4 regions of the Escherichia sp. XD33 genome follow, and region 4 is predicted to be linked to each of the others. Evidence: predicted binding sites of a transcription regulator. Region 4 holds the regulator's gene; each other region holds the start of a gene.
What was found. Region 4 encodes PurR, which represses purine synthesis genes. Its sites were predicted from a motif close to CANGCAAACGTTTGCNTG; they were not measured.
Positions count from the first base shown of each region.

Region 1: the regulator PurR is predicted to act here: its motif matches at 1,774-1,791, upstream of purT (formate-dependent phosphoribosylglycinamide formyltransferase).
Region 2: the regulator PurR is predicted to act here: its motif matches at 4,248-4,265, upstream of gcvT (glycine cleavage system aminomethyltransferase GcvT).
Region 3: the regulator PurR is predicted to act here: its motif matches at 2,482-2,499, upstream of rbsD (D-ribose pyranase).

Region 1 is NZ_JAENDM010000013.1:53,673-59,027, reverse strand. It holds gene K0778_RS10155 (tellurite resistance TerB family protein) at 1-654, opposite strand, end outside; gene yebF (protein YebF) at 981-1,337, opposite strand; gene yebG (DNA damage-inducible protein YebG) at 1,404-1,694, opposite strand; gene purT (formate-dependent phosphoribosylglycinamide formyltransferase) at 1,828-3,006, shown strand; gene kdgA (bifunctional 4-hydroxy-2-oxoglutarate aldolase/2-dehydro-3-deoxy-phosphogluconate aldolase) at 3,062-3,703, opposite strand; gene edd (phosphogluconate dehydratase) at 3,740-5,355, opposite strand, start outside.
Region 2 is NZ_JAENDM010000021.1:54,650-60,004, reverse strand. It holds gene ygfB (UPF0149 family protein YgfB) at 1-156, shown strand, start outside; gene pepP (Xaa-Pro aminopeptidase) at 182-1,507, shown strand; gene ubiH (2-octaprenyl-6-methoxyphenyl hydroxylase) at 1,504-2,682, shown strand; gene ubiI (FAD-dependent 2-octaprenylphenol hydroxylase) at 2,705-3,907, shown strand; gene K0778_RS14045 (hypothetical protein) at 3,981-4,064, opposite strand; gene gcvT (glycine cleavage system aminomethyltransferase GcvT) at 4,354-5,355, shown strand, end outside.
Region 3 is NZ_JAENDM010000038.1:28,288-33,642, reverse strand. It holds gene rbsC (ribose ABC transporter permease) at 1-532, opposite strand, end outside; gene rbsA (ribose ABC transporter ATP-binding protein RbsA) at 537-2,042, opposite strand; gene rbsD (D-ribose pyranase) at 2,050-2,469, opposite strand; gene kup (low affinity potassium transporter Kup) at 2,636-4,504, opposite strand; gene ravA (ATPase RavA) at 4,727-5,355, shown strand, end outside.
Region 4 is NZ_JAENDM010000002.1:104,812-110,166, reverse strand. It holds gene mepH (peptidoglycan DD-endopeptidase MepH) at 1-242, shown strand, start outside; gene sodB (superoxide dismutase [Fe]) at 370-951, shown strand; gene K0778_RS02040 (MFS transporter) at 1,186-2,355, opposite strand; gene cydH (cytochrome bd-I accessory subunit CydH) at 2,521-2,610, opposite strand; gene purR (HTH-type transcriptional repressor PurR) at 2,909-3,934, shown strand; gene punR (DNA-binding transcriptional activator PunR) at 3,931-4,863, opposite strand; gene punC (purine nucleoside transporter PunC) at 4,976-5,355, shown strand, end outside.

The DNA.
Region 1 (5,355 bases), on a different contig from region 4:
CGCCAAAGTGCGTTTTTGCTGTTCGAGATCGCGTTCAATGCCGTCACGAACATCCTGGGGGATTTTCAGCGCGTCACCCAGTGCATTCAGGTAACTGCGTTCCATAAAATGGTCAATATCAATAGCCGCGCAACTCAGGAAATAGATTTCCAGCGCCTCTTCTTCATTGCGGACCCCGGTAGCCAGGCGTTGTGGATCCAGCGGTTGTTCGATTGCCTGCTCAATGAGTACACGCCCCTGCTCTTCCACGCCGGCTTCACGCAATTGCTGGTCGATTGCCGCACGTTCTTTGGCATCAATATGACCATCACTTTTAGCGGCAAAGACCAGCGCAAGGATCAAACGTTCCGTACGCTCATCCAGCGGCGTACTTTGCGCGCCAAACTGCGGTTCGTCCTGATGCGCCGCGCGAATTTTATCTTTGTATTTATTCCACAGCACCGTACCCGCTACCGCTCCGCCGCCAACCAGTAACGCGTTGGTGCCATATTTCGTAAGAAGTTTACGTGCTGATTTATTTGCGACCAGCAGCCCAGCCAGTCCGCCTAATGCGCCTGGCACTAACAGTTTGCCCAATCCCTGATCCGCAGACGAGGAGGTAGAAGAACTGCTTTGCCCAAGCAGGGATTGCAGTTGATTTAACCAGTTAGCCATATTTGCTCCTCAATAACCATTTTTAGTGCCTGTAGCATAGCGGATGAGGATGTCAGAAAATGTATATCGAGACAAAAGATGCGCAAATAAGCGGGGCGGTAGGCCGTTATTCAAAGAAATTCGCGCCAGGTAAGGTATTTACTGTATATCAGGTGATAAGGGTATTTTAGGTGAAAGTAGTTTGTCGTTTTGAGTGGCATTGTTTGATGCTGATTGCCCGATGCGACGCTGTTGCGTCTTCTCAGGCCTACGATTGTGGTGCGTTCTGGGGCGGACAAGGCACTCGCGCCGCATCCGCCAACGGTCAATCGAATTATCAGAAGCCATTAACGCCGCTGATATTCCGCCATTCCCGCTTTGCAGTCCACGCTGACCTGGTAATGAATATCGGCACTTTTACCACGCACGGTTAGCGGTACTGACCATTTATCATCTTTACCCTGAATGTCCTGCAAACTGACCCAAGCCACGGGATCGGCCTGACCGACAATTTTTTGATCATCTGCCCAGCGCGCCACGCGATTTTGTTGATAATCACGTTTTACGCTCGCGGCAATTCCGGCAGCATCCAGACCTTCACACTTTGGGAAAGTGACCGACTTGCTGGTTTCATTATTGGCAGCGAAAACTGATGCGCAGGCAGAAACCAACAACAGCCCTAAAAACGCCCCTCTTTTTTTCATGTTTTTCTCCATAGCACAATGATTCAGGAGAAAGCATGGTACAAATTGTCAGGAGCGCAAGTTGCTTCAGGCCGCGTGTGAGGCATCTTCCTCTTCGGATTCAGCACCGACGACCTGTGGGGACGGTAATTTGCCGGTTTTCAGAATGGTGCTCAGCACATCTTTTTGTTCTGCCAGCCATAGCGAAAGGGCTTCACGTTGCTCGTCTTCCATTTGCACTGGAGAATTTGTCAGCCAGGTGTCAAGCAGATCCGCCGTATCAAGCATTTTATCATAAGCATCGGCTTCCTTTTTGCTGGTAAACGACATTTTCTCTTCGCCCTCACGAATGACTACGTATTTAACTTCAACCGCCATTTGCAGCCTCTCATAATAACTGTGATTTTATACAGTATATTTCTTTTCGGTTGAGAAATCAACATCAGCAATAAAGACACGCGCAAACGTTTTCGTTTATACTGCGCGCGGAATTAATCAGGGGATATTCGTTATGACGTTATTAGGCACTGCGCTGCGTCCGGCAGCAACTCGCGTGATGTTATTAGGCTCCGGTGAACTGGGTAAAGAAGTGGCAATCGAGTGTCAGCGTCTCGGCGTAGAGGTGATTGCCGTCGATCGCTATTCCGACGCACCAGCCATGCATGTCGCGCATCGCTCCCATGTCATTAATATGCTTGATGGTGATGCATTACGCCGTGTGGTTGAACTGGAAAAACCACATTATATCGTGCCGGAGATCGAAGCTATTGCCACCGATATGCTGATCCAACTTGAAGAGGAAGGACTGAATGTTGTCCCCTGCGCTCGCGCAACGAAATTAACGATGAATCGCGAGGGTATCCGTCGCCTGGCGGCAGAAGAGCTGCAGCTGCCCACTTCCACTTATCGTTTTGCCGATAGCGAAAGCCTTTTCCGCGAGGCGGTTGCCGCCATTGGCTATCCCTGCATTGTAAAACCGGTGATGAGCTCTTCCGGCAAGGGGCAGACGTTTATTCGCTCTGCAGAGCAACTTGCTCAGGCATGGGAATACGCTCAGCAAGGCGGTCGCGCCGGAGCGGGCCGCGTAATTGTTGAAGGCGTCGTTAAGTTTGACTTCGAAATTACCCTGCTAACCGTCAACGCGGTGGATGGCGTCCATTTCTGTGCACCAGTAGGTCATCGCCAGGAAGATGGCGACTACCGTGAATCCTGGCAACCACAGCAAATGAGCCCGCTTGCCCTTGAACGTGCGCAGGAGATTGCCCGTAAAGTGGTGCTGGCACTGGGCGGTTATGGGTTGTTTGGTGTCGAGCTATTTGTCTGTGGTGATGAGGTGATTTTCAGTGAGGTCTCCCCTCGTCCACATGATACCGGGATGGTGACGTTAATTTCTCAAGATCTCTCAGAGTTTGCCCTGCATGTACGTGCCTTCCTCGGACTTCCGGTTGGCGGGATCCGTCAGTATGGTCCTGCAGCTTCTGCCGTTATTCTGCCACAACTGACCAGTCAGAATGTCACGTTTGATAATGTGCAGAATGCCGTAGGCGCAGATTTGCAGATTCGTTTATTTGGTAAGCCGGAAATTGATGGCAGCCGTCGTCTGGGTGTTGCGCTGGCGACCGCTGAGAGTGTTGTTGACGCCATTGAACGCGCGAAGCACGCCGCCGGACAGGTAAAAGTACAGGGTTAAACCCGGCAAAAAAACGCTACAAAAATGCCCGATCCTCGATCGGGCATTTTGACTTTTACAGCTTAGCGCCTTCTACAGCTTCACGCGCCAGCTTAGTAATGCGGTCGTAATCGCCCGCTTCCAGCGCATCTGCCGGAACCAGCCAGGAACCACCGATGCACAGCACGCTTTTCAGCGCCAGGTAGTCACGGTAGTTAGCCGGAGAAATACCACCCGTCGGGCAGAAACGGACCTGGGAGAACGGACCCGCGATCGCCTGCAGGGCTTTCACGCCGCCGTTAGCTTCAGCCGGGAAGAATTTGAACTCTTTCAAACCGTAGTCCATACCCAGCATCAGTTCGGAAACAGTGCTGATCCCCGGAATCAGAGGAATAGTCCCTTCGGTAGCAGCTTTCAGCAGCGGCTCGGTCAGACCCGGGCTAATTGCGAACTGTGCACCCGCTTCAGTGACTTCTGCCAGCTGCTGTGGATTCAGCACCGTACCGGCACCCACAATCGCTTCAGGCACTTCTTTGGCGATAGCACGGATAGCGTCAACTGCACACTCGGTACGCAGAGTCACTTCCAGAACGCGCACCCCACCAGCAACCAACGCTTTTGCCATCGGCACCGCGTGTTCCAGTTTTTTTACCACGATAACCGGTACAACCGGGCCGGTGGTCAGGATTGATTCTGCACTTGTTTTCCAGTTTTTCATCAGAGTTTTCTCTCGCCTGATTACAAATTTGTCGTCTTAAAAAGTGATACAGGTTGCGCCCTGTTCGGCACCGGACAGTTTTTCACGCAAGGCGCTGAATAATTCACGTCCTGTTCCCACGCGTGACGCGCTCAGGTCAGGAATGTGCGGTTCGCGAGCAGCCAGTTCCGCTTCGTCTACCAGCAGCGTCAGTTCGCCTGTCTGTCCATTCACACGAATGATGTCCCCGTCGCGCACTTTTGCCAGCAGCCCGCCATCGTAGGCTTCTGGTGTTACGTGGATAGCTGACGGCACTTTACCTGAAGCGCCGGAGAGTCGTCCATCGGTAACTAACGCAATTTTGAAACACCGGTCCAATAATACACCAAGTGGCGGCATGAGTTTATGTAATTCTGGCATTCCGTTCGCTTTTGGCCCCTGATGACGGACAACAACGACACAATCGCGGTCCAGCAAACCCGCTTCAAAGGCCGGCATAACGTCATGCTGGCTTTCAAAAACAACCGCTGGCGCTTCAATCACCTGGTTCTCAACCGGCACGGCAGAGGTTTTCATAACCGCACGGCCCAGGTTACCGCTTAACACTTTTGTCCCACCATGATGAGAGAAAGGTTGTTCGAAGGAAGCGATCACATTGCCGTCGAGTGATTTTTCCGCCCCTTCCCGCCAGTCCAGTTCACCATTATTCAGCCATGGTTCAAGCGTATAACGAGACAGACCAAAGCCTGCCACCGTATTGACATCTTCATGCAGCAGACCTACTTTGAGCAGTTCACGCACCAGAACCGGTACGCCACCTGCCGCCTGGAAGTGGTTAATATCGGCCGGACCGTTCGGGTAGAGACGTGCCATCAGCGGTACAACATCAGAAAGGTCAGAGAAGTCATCCCAGTTAATCTGAATACCGGCCGCGCGCGCCATCGCCACCAGGTGCATGGTGTGGTTAGTGGAACCACCGGTCGCCAGCAGTGCAACAATACCGTTCACCACCACTTTCTCATCGATCATCTTACCGATCGGCATCCATTCATTACCATTACCGGTCATGCGTGTAACCTGACGCGCAGCGGCAGCGGTCAAAGCATCGCGCAGCGGAGAGTCCGGATGAACAAAAGAAGAGCCTGGCAACTGCATCCCCATAAACTCCACCACCATCTGGTTGGTGTTGGCAGTACCGTAGAAAGTACATGTTCCCGGCGCATGATAAGACGCGGCTTCTGACTCCAGTAGGGCCATGCGGTCCACTTTACCTTCGGCATAAAGCTGGCGAATACGCACTTTTTCTTTATTTGGCAAACCGCTTGCCATCGGTCCAGACGGTACAAACACCGCAGGCAAATGACCAAACGACAGGGCTGCCATCGTCAGACCCGGGACAATCTTGTCGCACACCCCGAGGAACAGAGCACCATCAAACATGTTATGGGACAGCCCGACCGCCGCAGACATCGCTATCACTTCGCGGCTTAGCAGCGACAATTCCATTCCATCCTGCCCCTGGGTGACACCATCACACATCGCCGGAACACCGCCCGCAACCTGACCAACCGCATTCGCTTCATGCAGGGCTTTACGAATGATTTCTGGATAGTGTTCATAAGGCTGGTGCGCGGAGAGCATGTCGTTATAGGAGGTGATGATGGCGATATTGT
Region 2 (5,355 bases), on a different contig from region 4:
CAACTGGGTTACGACGAAGACGAAGATCAGGAAGAGCTTGAAATGTCGCTTGAAGAGATCATCGAATACGTTCGTGTTGCCGCGCTGTTATGCCACGACACCTTTACTCATCCGCAACCGACCGCGCCAGAAGTACAAAAACCGACTCTACACTAAAAACAAAAAACGTAAGGAGAGTGTTATGAGTGAGATATCCCGGCAAGAGTTTCAGCGTCGCCGTCAGGCCCTGGTGGAGCAAATGCAACCCGGCAGCGCCGCGCTGATTTTTGCTGCACCAGAAGTAACACGTAGCGCCGACAGCGAATACCCCTATCGTCAGAACAGTGACTTCTGGTACTTCACCGGCTTTAACGAACCGGAAGCGGTGCTGGTGCTGATTAAAAGCGATGACACTCATAACCACAGCGTTCTGTTTAACCGCGTTCGCGACCTGACGGCGGAGATCTGGTTTGGCCGTCGCTTAGGCCAGGATGCCGCGCCAGAGAAACTGGGCGTTGACCGCGCACTGGCATTCAGCGAAATCAATCAGCAACTTTATCAACTACTTAACGGCCTGGATGTGGTTTACCATGCCCAGGGCGAATATGCATATGCTGATGAAATCGTGAACAGTGCGCTGGAAAAACTGCGTAAAGGTTCGCGGCAAAATCTCACCGCACCGGCAACGATGATCGACTGGCGTCCTGTTGTTCATGAAATGCGCCTGTTCAAATCGCCAGAAGAGATTGCCGTACTCCGCCGCGCGGGAGAAATCACCGCCATGGCACATACCCGGGCGATGGAAAAATGCCGTCCGGGAATGTTCGAGTACCATCTGGAAGGCGAAATTCACCACGAATTTAACCGCCACGGTGCGCGCTATCCGTCCTATAACACCATTGTCGGCAGCGGTGAAAACGGCTGCATTCTGCACTACACCGAAAACGAGTGTGAAATGCGCGACGGCGACCTGGTGTTGATTGACGCGGGTTGCGAATACAAAGGTTACGCTGGCGATATTACCCGCACCTTCCCGGTCAACGGCAAATTCACCCAGGCCCAGCGTGAAATCTACGACATTGTGCTGGAGTCTCTCGAAACCAGCCTGCGCCTGTATCGTCCGGGAACTTCCATTCTGGAAGTCACTGGTGAAGTGGTGCGCATCATGGTTAGCGGCCTGGTAAAACTCGGCATCCTGAAAGGTGATGTTGATGAACTGATCGCTCAGAACGCCCATCGTCCTTTCTTTATGCATGGCCTTAGCCACTGGTTAGGACTGGATGTCCATGACGTTGGCGTTTATGGTCAGGATCGCTCGCGCATTCTGGAACCGGGGATGGTACTGACCGTAGAGCCTGGTCTGTATATCGCGCCGGATGCGGATGTGCCAGAACAATATCGCGGTATCGGCATTCGTATTGAAGACGACATTGTGATTACCGAAACCGGTAACGAAAACCTCACCGCCAGCGTGGTGAAAAAGCCGGAAGAAATCGAAGCGTTGATGGCTGCTGCGAGAAAGCAATGAGCGTAATCATCGTCGGTGGCGGCATGGCGGGCGCGACGCTGGCGCTGGCTATTTCCCGGTTAAGTCACGGGGCGCTGCCGGTACATTTGATTGAAGCGACTGCGCCAGAGTCACATGCTCATCCGGGCTTTGATGGACGAGCGATAGCGCTGGCGGCGGGTACCTGTCAGCAACTGGCGCGCATCGGCGTCTGGCAATCTCTGGCGGATTGCGCAACTGCCATCACCACCGTGCATGTCAGCGATCGTGGTCACGCTGGATTTGTCACCCTCGCCGCAGAAGATTACCAACTGGCGGCGCTGGGACAGGTTGTCGAATTGCACAATGTCGGGCAACGGCTGTTTGCATTGCTGCGTAAAGCACCTGGCGTAACGCTGCATTGCCCTGATCGCGTGGCTAACGTTGCCCGTACTCAGAGTCACGTTGAAGTGACGCTGGAGAGTGGCGAGACGCTGACGGGCCGCGTGCTGGTAGCCGCTGATGGCACCCATTCAGCGTTAGCCACCGCGTGCGGCGTTGACTGGCAGCAGGAGCCTTACGAACAACTGGCAGTGATTGCCAACGTTGCTACTTCTGTTGCGCACGAAGGCCGCGCTTTTGAACGCTTCACGCAACATGGCCCGCTGGCGATGTTGCCGATGTCTGACGGACGCTGTTCGCTGGTCTGGTGTCATCCACTGGAACGGCGCGAAGAGGTGCTGTCGTGGAGTGACGAGAAGTTTTGCCGTGAGCTCCAGTCGGCCTTTGGCTGGCGACTTGGAAAAATTACCCACGCCGGTAAACGCAGTGCTTATCCGCTGGCGTTAACCCGCGCCGCCAGAGCTATTACCCATCGTACCGTGCTGGTGGGCAATGCGGCGCAAACCCTGCACCCGATTGCCGGGCAAGGGTTCAACCTCGGTATGCGAGATGTGATGAGTCTTGCGGAAACCCTGACTCAGGCGCAGGAGCGCGGAGAAGACATGGGGGATTACGGCGTATTGTGCCGTTATCAGCAGCGTCGACAGAGCGATCGCGAAGCAACCATCGGCGTCACGGACAGCCTGGTACATCTTTTTGCCAACCGTTGGGCACCGCTGGTTGTCGGGCGCAACATCGGACTGATGACGATGGAATTATTCACCCCGGCACGCGATGTGCTGGCGCAGCGCACCCTCGGTTGGGTGGCGCGTTGAAGGCGGTTTTAAGGAATAAACAATGCAAAGTGTTGATGTAGCCATTGTTGGTGGCGGCATGGTGGGGCTGGCGGTTGCCTGCGGCTTACAGGGGAGCGGCTTACGCGTTGCCGTACTGGAGCAGCGCGTACCGGAACCTCTGGCGGCGGATGCACCACCACAACTGCGCGTTTCGGCTATCAATGCCGCCAGCGAAAAATTACTCACCCGTCTTGGCGTCTGGCAGGACATTCTCTCTCGTAGGGCCAGTTGTTATCACGGTATGGAAGTGTGGGACAAAGACAGTTTTGGTCACATTTCGTTTGACGATCAAAGCATGGGCTATAGCCATCTTGGGCATATCGTTGAAAACTCAGTGATTCACTACGCGCTGTGGAACAAAGCGCAGCAGTCGTCAGATATCACTCTGTTGGCCCCCGCAGAATTACAGCAGGTCGCCTGGGGAGAAAATGAAACTTTCCTGACGCTGAAAGATGGCAGCATGTTAACGGCGCGTCTGGTGATTGGCGCGGACGGTGCTAATTCCTGGTTGCGCAATAAAGCAGATATTCCGCTGACTTTCTGGGATTATCAGCATCACGCGCTGGTAGCGACCATTCGCACGGAAGAACCGCATGATGCGGTGGCGCGGCAGGTTTTCCATGGCGAAGGCATTCTGGCCTTTTTACCGCTTAGCGATCCGCATCTTTGCTCAATTGTCTGGTCACTGTCGCCAGAGGAAGCGCAGCGGATGCAGCAGGCAAGTGAAGATGAATTTAATCGCGCGTTAAATATCGCTTTTGATAATCGCCTGGGCTTATGCAAGGTTGAGAGCGCGCGTCAGGTGTTCCCACTGACGGGGCGTTATGCGCGCCAGTTTGCCGCGCACCGTCTGGTGCTGGTGGGCGACGCCGCGCATACCATTCACCCGCTGGCGGGGCAGGGAGTAAATCTCGGCTTTATGGATGCTGCAGAGCTGATTGCTGAACTGAAACGGTTGCATCGTCAGGGGAAAGACATCGGGCAGTACATTTACCTGCGCCGGTATGAGCGTAGCCGCAAGCACAGTGCGGCGCTGATGCTGGCTGGTATGCAGGGATTCCGCGATCTGTTTTCCGGTACCAATCCGGCGAAAAAACTGCTGCGTGATATTGGTTTGAAACTGGCCGACACGCTTCCTGGCGTTAAACCACAACTTATCCGCCAGGCAATGGGATTAAACGATTTGCCTGAATGGCTGCGTTAAAAATTTCTCTTCTGCTGTTTATTTGATACCCATCACACTTTCATCTCCCGGTTTTTTCGCCGGGAGATTTTCCTCATTTGAAATAAACTAATTTCACCTCCGTTTTCGCATTATATTTTCTAATGTCATTATTTTTTGATTTAGTGTTTTTTGACATTTTTTTAGCTCTTAATATTGCCTTATTCAAATTAGCTTTCTAATGGCATCATCTTTATATAGAAACTGGTGTGTTTTTTGGTTTTTTATTCTGTCGCGATTTTGGCGTTTTTTAACCATAAGCTAATGTGATGATCAATTTTACCTTATGGTTAACAGTCTGTTTCGGTGGTAAGTTCAGGCAAAAGAGAACGATTGCGTTGGGGACCGGGAGTGGCTCCGACGCTGGGTTTCGTGGTGATAATTTCACCATGAAAAGTTGTCAGCCCCGCTTATTCAATGAGGACAAGATGGCACAACAGACTCCTTTGTACGAACAACACACGCTTTGCGGCGCTCGCATGGTGGATTTCCACGGCTGGATGATGCCGCTGCATTACGGTTCGCAAATCGACGAACATCATGCGGTACGTACCGATGCCGGAATGTTTGATGTGTCACATATGACCATCGTCGATCTTCGCGGCAGCCGCACCCGGGAGTTTCTGCGTTATCTGCTGGCGAACGATGTGGCGAAGCTCACCAAAGGCGGCAAAGCCCTTTACTCGGGGATGTTGAATGCCTCTGGCGGTGTGATAGATGACCTCATCGTCTACTACTTTACTGAAGATTTCTTCCGCCTCGTTGTTAACTCCGCCACCCGCGAAAAAGACCTCTCCTGGATTACCCAACACGCTGAACCTTTCGGCATCGAAATTACCGTTCGTGATGACCTTTCCATGATTGCCGTGCAAGGGCCGAATGCGCAGGCAAAAGCTGCCACACTGTTTAATGACGCCCAGCGTCAGGCGGTGGAAGGGATGAAACCGTTCTTTGGCGTGCAGGCGGGCGATCTGTTTATTGCCACCACTGGTTATACCGGTGAAGCGGGCTATGAAATTGCGCTGCCCAATGAAAAAGCGGCCGATTTCTGGCGTGCGCTGGTGGAAGCGGGTGTTAAGCCATGTGGCTTGGGCGCGCGTGACACGCTGCGTCTGGAAGCGGGCATGAATCTTTATGGTCAGGAGATGGACGAAACCATCTCTCCTTTAGCCGCCAACATGGGCTGGACCATCGCCTGGGAACCGGCAGATCGTGACTTTATCGGTCGTGAAGCCCTGGAAGTGCAGCGTGAGCATGGTACAGAAAAACTGGTTGGTCTGGTGATGACCGAAAAAGGCGTGCTGCGTAATGAACTGCCGGTACGCTTTACCGATGCGCAGGGCAACCAGCATGAAGGCATTATCACCAGCGGTACTTTCTCCCCGACGCTGGGTTACAGCATTGCGCTGGCGCGCGTGCCGGAAGGTATT
Region 3 (5,355 bases), on a different contig from region 4:
TCCAGACTGGCGTCGGTACGCCCAGCGGACGACCAATACCAAACCAGCCAAACAGATCGGCGTTCTCAGTAAAGCCGGTATTCACTGGGCTACCGTTGGTATAAACCATGGTCACGCCGCGCAGTAAAAGCATCATAACCAGCGTAGCGATAAACGCCTGGACGCGACCTTTCGCTACAATCACCCCGGTTACCGCACCAATTGCGGCACCTAACGCGAGAGCAGCAGCGACAGCCACCAGCGCATTGACTTCAATGCCGACGATAGATGCAGCAACTGCGCCGGTCAGCGCCAACAGAGAACCTACCGATAAGTCGATGCCCGACGTCAGGATCACCAGCGTCATCCCGACCGCCATAATGGCGTTCACTGAGGTTTGCTGGAGAATATTGAATAAGTTATTGATGGTGAAAAAGTTCGGGCTTAACGTCGAGACAATCGCGATCAGCACCAGCAGAGCGATAAGCGATTTCTGCTCCATCAGCCACGCTTTCGTGAAATAACGGCGACCAGAGACAGTCTGGGTTGTCATTTTTTTACTCCTGATTCACGCGATTAAGCTTGCCCACAGCGGCAGCCATTAACACTTCCTGGGTGGCCTGCTCACGAGTAAATTCCCCGCTGAGATGCCCTTCATGCATGACGATGATGCGATCGCTCATGCCTAATACTTCTGGCATCTCCGATGACACCAGAATGATGCTCAAGCCATCGGCTTTGAACTGGTTAATCAGTTGATAGATCTCTTTTTTCGCGCCGACATCTACGCCACGGGTAGGTTCATCAAGGATCAACACTTTGGGGCGTGTCATCAGACCGCGGGCAATCGCCACTTTTTGCTGATTGCCACCGGAAAGCAGACCAATTGCCTGTTCCATCGACGGAGTTTTCACATTAAACAGACGAATGAAATCACTCACAGCCTGCTGTTCATCGGCATGCTTCAAACTGCCGCCAGCGCGGCTGAAGTAGCGCAGCGCTGTCAGCGACATGTTCTCTTTTACTGACATGCCCAACACTAAACCGTCACGTTTACGGTCTTCGGAGATATACACAATGCCGTTTGCCAGGCCATCCTGCGGTGAACGGGTAACGACTTCATGCCCATCCAGGGTGACGTAACCGCTGGTGCGCGGTAGTGCGCCGTAGAGCACTTTCATCAGTTCGGTACGACCTGCGCCCATCAAACCAGAGACGCCAAGAATTTCGCCTTTGCGTAAAGTAAAAGAGACATCGTTAACGCCAGGTCCGCAGAGATTATCGACTTTCAGGCGGATATCTCCCGGCGCTTTGTCCAGGTGCGGATATTGATCTTCCAGCTTGCGACCCACCATCATCTCAATCAGCGAATCTTCGGTCAGTGATGCCACTTCGCGCTCAGCAATAAATTGTCCGTCACGAAAAACGGTAACGTCATCGCAAATCTCGAAGATTTCTTTCATGCGGTGGGAGATATAGACAATACCGCGGCCTTGCGATTTCAGCTCGCGGATGACGCGGAACAGGGATTCGGTTTCGGTATCGGTCAGCGCATCGGTCGGTTCATCCATAATGATGACTTTCGACTCAAAGCTCAGCACTTTGGCGATTTCAACCATTTGCTGGTCACCGATGGAAAGATCGCCCACCAGCTTGTCGCTTTTAAAGCGCAGGTTAAGTTTAGCCAGCAATTTATCCGCTTCGGCATACATGGTTTTCCAGTCAATTTTGCCAAAGCGATTAACAAACTCACGACCGAGGAAAATGTTTTCGGCAATGGTCAACTGCGGGATCAGGTTCAGTTCCTGATGGATAATCCCAATCCCGGCTTCCTGGGAAGATTTTGGCCCGGTAAATGTCGTTTCTTTCCCCAGCCATAAAAGCGTACCGGCATCGCGAGTATAGATGCCAGTAAGCACTTTCATCATGGTGGATTTACCCGCGCCGTTTTCGCCCACCAGCGCCATCACGCGGCCCGGATAGACATTTAACGCTGCGCCCGAGAGGGCTTTTACGCCCGGGAAGGCTTTATCGATGCCTTTAAGCTGAAGTAATGCTTCCATGACGGCCTCAGAACGTCACGCCAGCACAGAGAATGATATTCGCATACGGAGAACATTCTCCGCTGCGAATTACCGCCTGACTTTCTGCGGTTTGTTGTTTGAATTGTTCATGCGTGGTGTAACGAATTTCAATGGTATTTCCCTGGTGTTTTTGCAGCTGCTCAAGGTGAGTGAGCAACGTTTCGTGGAGTTGCGGATTATGGTGTTTGATCTCTTCCGCGATAATGGCCGCCTCGACCTGCATTTCATTTGTGACGACGCCCAGCACCTGCATAAAAGAAGGTACACCCTGGGTTAATGCCATATCGATACGCGTTGTACTTTTGGGGATGGGTAAACCAGCATCACACACCACCAGCGTATCGGTATGTCCCAGACGGGAGATCACCGATGAAATATCAGAATTAAGAACGGTGCCTTTTTTCATTTTTTTCTCCATCAGCGAAACGTTTCGCTGACCCACAGTTTAATCCTGACTGAGTTGGGAAAACCATCGTGACGTTACGGAAATGTGATCAACCTCGAAACGTTTTACATGGTGATTAACCATGAAAACAAAAACGCCCCCTTATGAAGAAAGGAGGCGTCTGGCGTTAGATTTCGACCTGAGTACCCAGTTCGATAACCCTGTTTGGCGGGATTTCAAATTGATCTGGTGCACGCAGCGCATTACGTTGCAGCAGCAAGTACAGCTTGCCGCGCAGACGCAAATACCACGGGCGTTTGCCGAGGATCAACGACTCATGCGACATAAAGAAGGAGGTTTCCATCATCCGGCAACTTAATCCTTCCAGACCGCAGCGGTGGAAAACTTCTTCTACGTTTGGCGTTTCTCGCCAACCATAACTTGCCACCACGCGCCAGAAAGTGGGCGACAGTTGTTCAATCTGTACCCGACGGACGTTATGGACATATGGAGCGTCTTCGGTGCGCAGAGTTAACAGAATCACCCGCTCATGCAATACCTTGTTATGTTTAAGGTTATGCATCAGCGCAAAGGGAATGACGTTGATTGCACGCGACATATACACCGCGGTCCCGGGCACGCGAACAGGCGGTGATTTCTCCAGCGAAGCAATCATCGCTTCCAGAGAGTTACCATGTTCATGCATCCGCCGCAGCAAGCGGAAACGCTCGCTCTTCCAGGTGGTCATCACGATAAACATCACAGTACCGAGGCTCAATGGCAACCAGCCGCCGGAGAGCAGTTTATCGAGGTTAGCGGTGAACAATGGAATATCGACACAAAGGAAAGCAATCAGGATCAGCGCAACAAAATACTTATTCCAGTGCCAGTTCTGACGTGCCACGGTAGTCGAGAGAATAGACGTCAGCACCATGGTTCCGGTCACCGCAATCCCGTACGCCGCCGCCAGGTTGCTGGAGTGCTCAAAGCTGACAATCACAATCACGACCGCGACATAGAGCATCCAGTTCACAAACGGAATATAGATTTGCCCTGACTCCATTTCGGAGGTGTGAATAATGCGCATCGGCGACAAATATCCCAGACGTACCGCCTGACGCGTCAATGAAAAGACGCCAGAGATAACCGCCTGCGAGGCGATTACCGTCGCCAGTGCGGCGATGATCAGCAGCGGGATCAGCGCCCAGTCCGGTGCCAAAAGGAAGAACGGGTTCTTAATCGCTTCCGGGTTCTTTAACAACAGCGCTCCCTGGCCGAAGTAATTAAGAGTTAAGGAAGGTAATACGACAGTGAACCACGCCAGACGAATAGGGAACTTACCAAAGTGTCCCATATCAGCATACAGCGCCTCGACCCCCGTAATCGACAGCACCACTGCCCCTAATGCAATAAAAGAAACCGTTTTGTATTCAAGGAAGAAATGCACCGCCCACATCGGATTCAGCGCATGCAGCACTTCCGGGTTAGCAATAATGCTACGTAACCCCAGTCCTGCCAGAATCAAAAACCAGGTCAGCATGATCGGCGCAAACAGCTTACCGACCATAGCCGTGCCATGCTTTTGAATCATAAATAATAAAGTGAGAACGATAATTGAGAGGGGAACTATCCAGGTATCCAGCTGCGGGGCGACGATTTCCAGACCTTCAATGGCTGACATCACCGAAATAGCGGGTGTTATGACGACTTCACCATAGAAAAAGCTGCCGCCGATTAGCCCCATAATCACCAGCATTGATGTGGTTCGCGCCGACGTATTACGCCCGGCAAGCGACATCAACGTCAGGATCCCCCCCTCACCGGCGTTATCTGCCCGCATCACGAAGGTGAGATATTTAATGGAAACCACAAAGATTAGCAGCCAGAAGATCAGCGATAAAAAGCCAAACACGGCATCGCGTTCAACGCCAAAACCAAACTGGCCGGACAAACATTCACGAAGTGTATATAACGGGCTGGTACCAATATCGCCGTAGACAACTCCAATCGCCGCGAGGGTAATCGCGGGCAATGATTGCTTATTATCAGTGCTCATAGACTAGTCTTTCGTTGAAATATGAAATGTGTGCTTAGTCCCTTGGCCCACAAAAAAGCGCACAGTATGCACGATTAACGGCAAAATCGTACTCCTAAATGCGGCCACATTAACCTGGCTCAAAGAAAAATACCCCCCCTTTGAGACTATTTTAGCCACCAGCAAGAAACGTCTATACTCGCAATTTACGCAGAACTTTTGACGAAAGGACGCCACTTCATTATGGCTCACCCTCATTTATTAGCGGAAAGAATTTCCCGCCTGAGCAGTTCGTTGGAAAAGGGGCTTTATGAACGTAGCCACGCCATCCGCTTGTGTTTATTAGCGGCATTAAGTGGTGAAAGTGTGTTCCTCCTTGGCCCGCCAGGTATTGCCAAAAGTTTGATCGCCCGGCGCTTAAAATTCGCCTTTCAGAATGCCCGCGCGTTTGAATATCTGATGACCCGCTTCTCCACGCCGGAAGAAGTTTTTGGTCCCCTTTCTATTCAGGCGCTAAAAGATGAAGGGCGCTATGAACGTTTAACCAGCGGTTACCTGCCGGAAGCAGAAATTGTCTTTCTGGATGAGATCTGGAAAGCGGGCCCGGCAATTCTTAATACCTTGCTCACCGCCATTAACGAGCGCCAGTTCCGCAACGGTGCACACGTAGAAAAAATCCCGATGCGCCTGCTGGTGGCGGCCTCCAACGAGCTGCCGGAAGCAGACAGCAGTCTGGAAGCGTTATATGACCGCATGCTGATTCGTCTGTGGTTAGATAAAGTGCAGGATAAAGCGAATTTCCGCTCCATGCTGACCAGTCAACAGGATGAAAACGACAATCCGGTTCCTGATGCCTTGCAGGTCACAGATGA
Region 4 (5,355 bases):
TGTATCACCTGCGTGATGCAGCGCCAATCGAACGTAGTGAACTGAAAAACGGCGACCTGGTCTTTTTCCGTACTCAGGGACGCGGCACAGCCGATCATGTCGGCGTGTATGTCGGCAACGGCAAATTTATTCAGTCACCGCGCACAGGTCAGGAAATTCAAATCACTTCTCTCAGTGAAGACTACTGGCAGCGCCACTATGTTGGCGCTCGTCGGGTAATGACCCCAAAAACACTTCGCTAAAACTTTACCCTGTTGTTACGGCAACAGGGTAAGTTCATCTTTTGTCTCACCTTTTAATTTGCTACCCTATCCATACGCACAATAAGGCTATTGTACGTATGCAAATTAATAATAAAGGAGAGTAGCAATGTCATTCGAATTACCTGCACTACCATATGCTAAAGATGCTCTGGCACCGCACATTTCTGCGGAAACCATCGAGTATCACTACGGCAAGCACCATCAGACTTATGTCACTAACCTGAACAACCTGATTAAAGGTACCGCGTTTGAAGGTAAATCACTGGAAGAGATTATTCGCAGCTCTGAAGGTGGCGTATTCAACAACGCAGCTCAGGTCTGGAACCATACTTTCTACTGGAACTGCCTGGCACCGAACGCCGGTGGCGAACCGACTGGAAAAGTCGCTGAAGCTATCGCCGCATCTTTTGGCAGCTTTGCCGATTTCAAAGCGCAGTTTACTGATGCAGCGATCAAAAACTTTGGTTCTGGCTGGACCTGGCTGGTGAAAAACAGCGATGGTAAACTGGCTATCGTTTCAACCTCTAACGCGGGTACTCCGCTGACCACCGATGCGACTCCGCTGCTGACCGTTGATGTCTGGGAACACGCTTATTACATCGACTATCGCAATGCACGTCCTGGCTATCTGGAGCACTTCTGGGCGCTGGTGAACTGGGAATTCGTAGCGAAAAATCTCGCTGCATAATAACTGATGGCAAATGCAGCATTGCCTGAAGCGCTACGCTTATCAGGCCTACGCGGATCATCGATGTAGGTCGGATAAGGCACTCGCCGCATCCGACAAGCGCTGCATGATACGACGCCTAACGCGTCTTTTCATGTCAACGCGGATGAGTCGTTAACACCGCATCCGGCAAGATAAATCGCACGTTGTCAGCAACTGTAACGCAGAAGGTTATCCTTCTGCGTTTTTGTTTAATTAGCTGTTAGCAACGCAAACTGTTTCAGGTTGTTTTCTGGCTGACATAAACACCAGCAATAATGCCAGTCCCGCGACAATCGCTCCCATCACTGGCACAAAGCTGTATCCCAGCCCAGCGGAAATTACCGCACCACCAGCAGCTGCTCCCAGCGCATTTCCAAGATTAAAGGCACCAATATTGACTGATGAAGACAGACCCGGCGCTTCACTGGCGACACGCATCACGCGCATCTGTAACGGCGGTACGACCGCAAAGGTTGCTGCGCCCCACACCACCATGCTAATAGCTGCGCCGAACTCATTGCGGGCCAGGAACGGGATTGCCAGCATAATCACCATCAGCAGCAACAAAAAGCCTTTCAACGTGCCGTTAACTGAACGATCTGCCAGTTTGCCGCCGAGATAGTTACCGATAGAGAATCCGACACCAATCAGCACCAGCATTGCCGTGACGAACACCGGTGTTGCGTGGGTAATACTTTGCAGTACCGGAGAGATATAGGTGTAGAGAGTAAACATTGCACCAGCTCCCAGTACCGTCGTCAGCAATGCAGACAGCACCTGCGGACGCATTAATACCGCCAGCTCTTTTTTCACTTCAGGTCGTGCCCCTGCACCACCTTTAGGTAATGAGAAGAACAGACTTACCATTGAAATCACTCCCAGCCCCGCCGTTGCCAGAAATGACATCCGCCAGCCGATGGTTTCACCCAACCAGGTCGCCGCCGGCACGCCACCGATATTTGCCAGGGTTAACCCCATAAACATAGTGGCAACTGCGCTGGCCTGTTTATGTTTTGGCACCACGCTTGCGGCCACGACTGAACCCAAACCAAAAAATGCTCCGTGATTCAGGCTGGTCAAAATGCGTGAAAGCATCAGGGTCATATAATCCGGCGCGATGGCGGAAAGAACGTTGCCTAGCGTGAAAATTGCCATCAGGAAAATCAACGCACTGCGGCGGGCACGATGAGAAAGTAGAAGCGTCATCAGCGGCGCGCCCACCATTACGCCAACTGCATAGGCACTGATTAACATTCCGGCAGCGGGAATCGAGACATCCACACCGCGCGCAATGACGGGCAACAAGCCCATTGGCGAGAACTCCGTTGTCCCGATACCAAACGCGCCAATCGCCAGCGCCAGCAACGGATAGTTAATTTTCATGCCTTATCTCCACCTCTTCGCGTCATTACGCGATATTCATTAAAGTGGCGAAAGCATGACAGCAATCACAAAAAAATGAAAATAACAAAAAGAGAAAACACTTTTGCCATTTTGCTAACAAACAGGAAGGAGATGCGAGGGAGAACGCGCTCCCTCGAGAGGAAATCAGTGCAGCGCGGCAGTCAAACCCACGGCTACGATCAAACCGAGGACGATAATCGTTGTTACCAGTGAAAATTTAAGGTCGGTGCTCATCAAGTTTTCTCCTTTTTTATTACCACACAAAAAGTGATATTACGCATTTTTACACACTGTGATGAAAAAATCTCCCGTCATTTATAATGATAAGTGTTTTTACCACTTCCCCTTTTCGTCAAGATCGGCCAAAATTCCACGCTTACACTATTTGCGTACTGGCCATTGACCCCTTCCTGACGCTCCGTGTCGTTTTTCCGGCGTACCGCAACACTTTTGTTGTGCGTAAGGTGTGTAAAGGCAAACGTTTACCTTGCGATTTTGCAGGAGCTGAAGTTAGGGTCTGGAGTGAAATGGAATGGCAACAATAAAAGATGTAGCGAAACGAGCAAACGTTTCCACTACAACTGTGTCACACGTGATCAACAAAACACGTTTCGTCGCTGAAGAAACGCGCAACGCCGTGTGGGCAGCGATTAAAGAATTACACTACTCCCCTAGCGCGGTGGCGCGTAGCCTGAAGGTTAACCACACCAAGTCTATCGGTTTGCTGGCGACCAGCAGCGAAGCGGCCTATTTTGCCGAGATCATTGAAGCGGTTGAAAAAAATTGCTTCCAGAAAGGTTACACCCTGATTCTGGGTAATGCGTGGAACAATCTTGAGAAACAGCGGGCTTATCTGTCGATGATGGCGCAAAAACGCGTCGATGGTCTGCTGGTGATGTGTTCTGAGTACCCAGAGCCGTTGCTGGCGATGCTGGAAGAGTATCGCCATATCCCAATGGTGGTGATGGACTGGGGTGAAGCAAAAGCTGACTTCACCGATGCGGTCATTGATAACGCGTTCGAAGGCGGCTACATGGCCGGGCGTTATCTGATTGAACGCGGTCACCGCGAAATCGGCGTTATCCCCGGCCCGCTGGAACGTAACACTGGCGCAGGCCGCCTTGCCGGTTTTATGAAGGCGATGGAAGAAGCAATGATCAAGGTGCCGGAAAGCTGGATTGTGCAGGGTGATTTTGAACCTGAATCCGGTTATCGCGCCATGCAGCAAATCCTGTCGCAGCCGCATCGCCCTACTGCCGTCTTCTGTGGTGGCGATATCATGGCAATGGGCGCACTTTGTGCTGCTGATGAAATGGGCCTGCGCGTCCCGCAGGATGTTTCGCTGATCGGTTATGATAACGTGCGCAACGCCCGCTATTTTACGCCGGCGCTGACCACGATCCATCAGCCAAAAGACTCGCTGGGTGAAACAGCGTTCAACATGCTGTTGGATCGTATCGTCAACAAACGTGAAGAACCGCAGTCCATTGAAGTGCATCCGCGCTTGATTGAACGCCGCTCCGTGGCTGACGGCCCGTTCCGCGACTATCGTCGTTAATCACCCGTTGCGGGAGTCTCTTCCGGCTCCCGCAGCCACTCCTTATTCAGCGTCTCACTATCGCCGAGATACTCAAGCAACCAGGTTAACGCAGGCGACATATCATTTTGCTGCCATGTCAGACAACATGCCGAATCCGGAAAGGGGTTTTCCAGTTCTAATGCTACCCACTTCCCCTCATTAAGCCACGGTTTGGCGAAATGTGTTGGCACCATCCCTATGCATAATCCTGCCGAGATACAGGTTGCCGATGATTCCCAGTCAGGCACGACAAGTCTTTTTTGGTTATCCAGCAACCAGGTAATACGCTTAGGTAGCGTTCGCGAGGTGTCTTCGCGCACCAACGACGGCCAGTTGCGCAACGTATCATCGCTGAATGGGCCATCCATCAACGCCAGCGGGTGGTGGCTGGCAACAACGCAACTCCAGCTTAGCATCCCCATATCCCGGAAGGCATAACGACCGCCTACCGGAATCGCGCGTGTTGCGCCAATCGCCAGTTCCACGCGCCCGTCGGAAAGCGCATCCCAGACACCGTTGAACACTTCCTGAAAGACAAGAAGTTCGACATCATCAAAATGGCGATAAAAATCAACGATCATCTGCCGTGTACGTTCTGGCCTGACAATATTATCCACTGCGATAGCTAACTGACCGCGCCAGCCGTTCGCTATCTGCTGACATTGCTGGCGGGTGATCTGCATTTTTTTGACAACAGAGCGCCCTTCTTTGAGAAACCACGCTCCAGCAGCGGTCAGCTCCACATCACGGTGCCGTCGTTCAAAGAGCGGCACCGCCAGCCACTCTTCCAGCTGACGCACGGTATAGCTGACCGCAGAAGGAACGCGATGCAGCTCCTGTGCCGCAGCGCTAAAACTACCATTACGCGCTACCGCATCAACAACTTCGAGTGAATATTCTGACCACATAGTCTGCCTACAAAATTTTTGAAACCAGTCATCAAATATTACCGTTTCACAACACTAATTTCACTCCCTACACTTTGCGGCGGTGTTTAATTGAGAGATTTAGAGAATATACATGCAACCTGGGAAAAGATTTTTAGTCTGGCTGGCGGGTTTGAGCGTACTCGGTTTTCTGGCAACCGATATGTATCTGCCTGCTTTCGCCGCCATACAGGCCGACCTGCAAACGCCTGCGTCTGCTGTCAGTGCCAGCCTTAGTCTGTTCCTTGCCGGTTTTGCCGCAGCCCAGCTTCTGTGGGGGCCACTCTCCGACCGTTATGGTCGTAAACCGGTGTTATTAATCGGCCTGACAATTTTTGCGTTAGGTAGTCTGGGGATGCTGTGGGTAGAAAACGCCGCTACGCTGCTGGTATTGCGTTTTGTACAGGCTGTGGGGGTCTGCGCCGCGGCGGTTATCTGGCAAGCGTTAGTGACGGATTATTATCCTTCACAGAA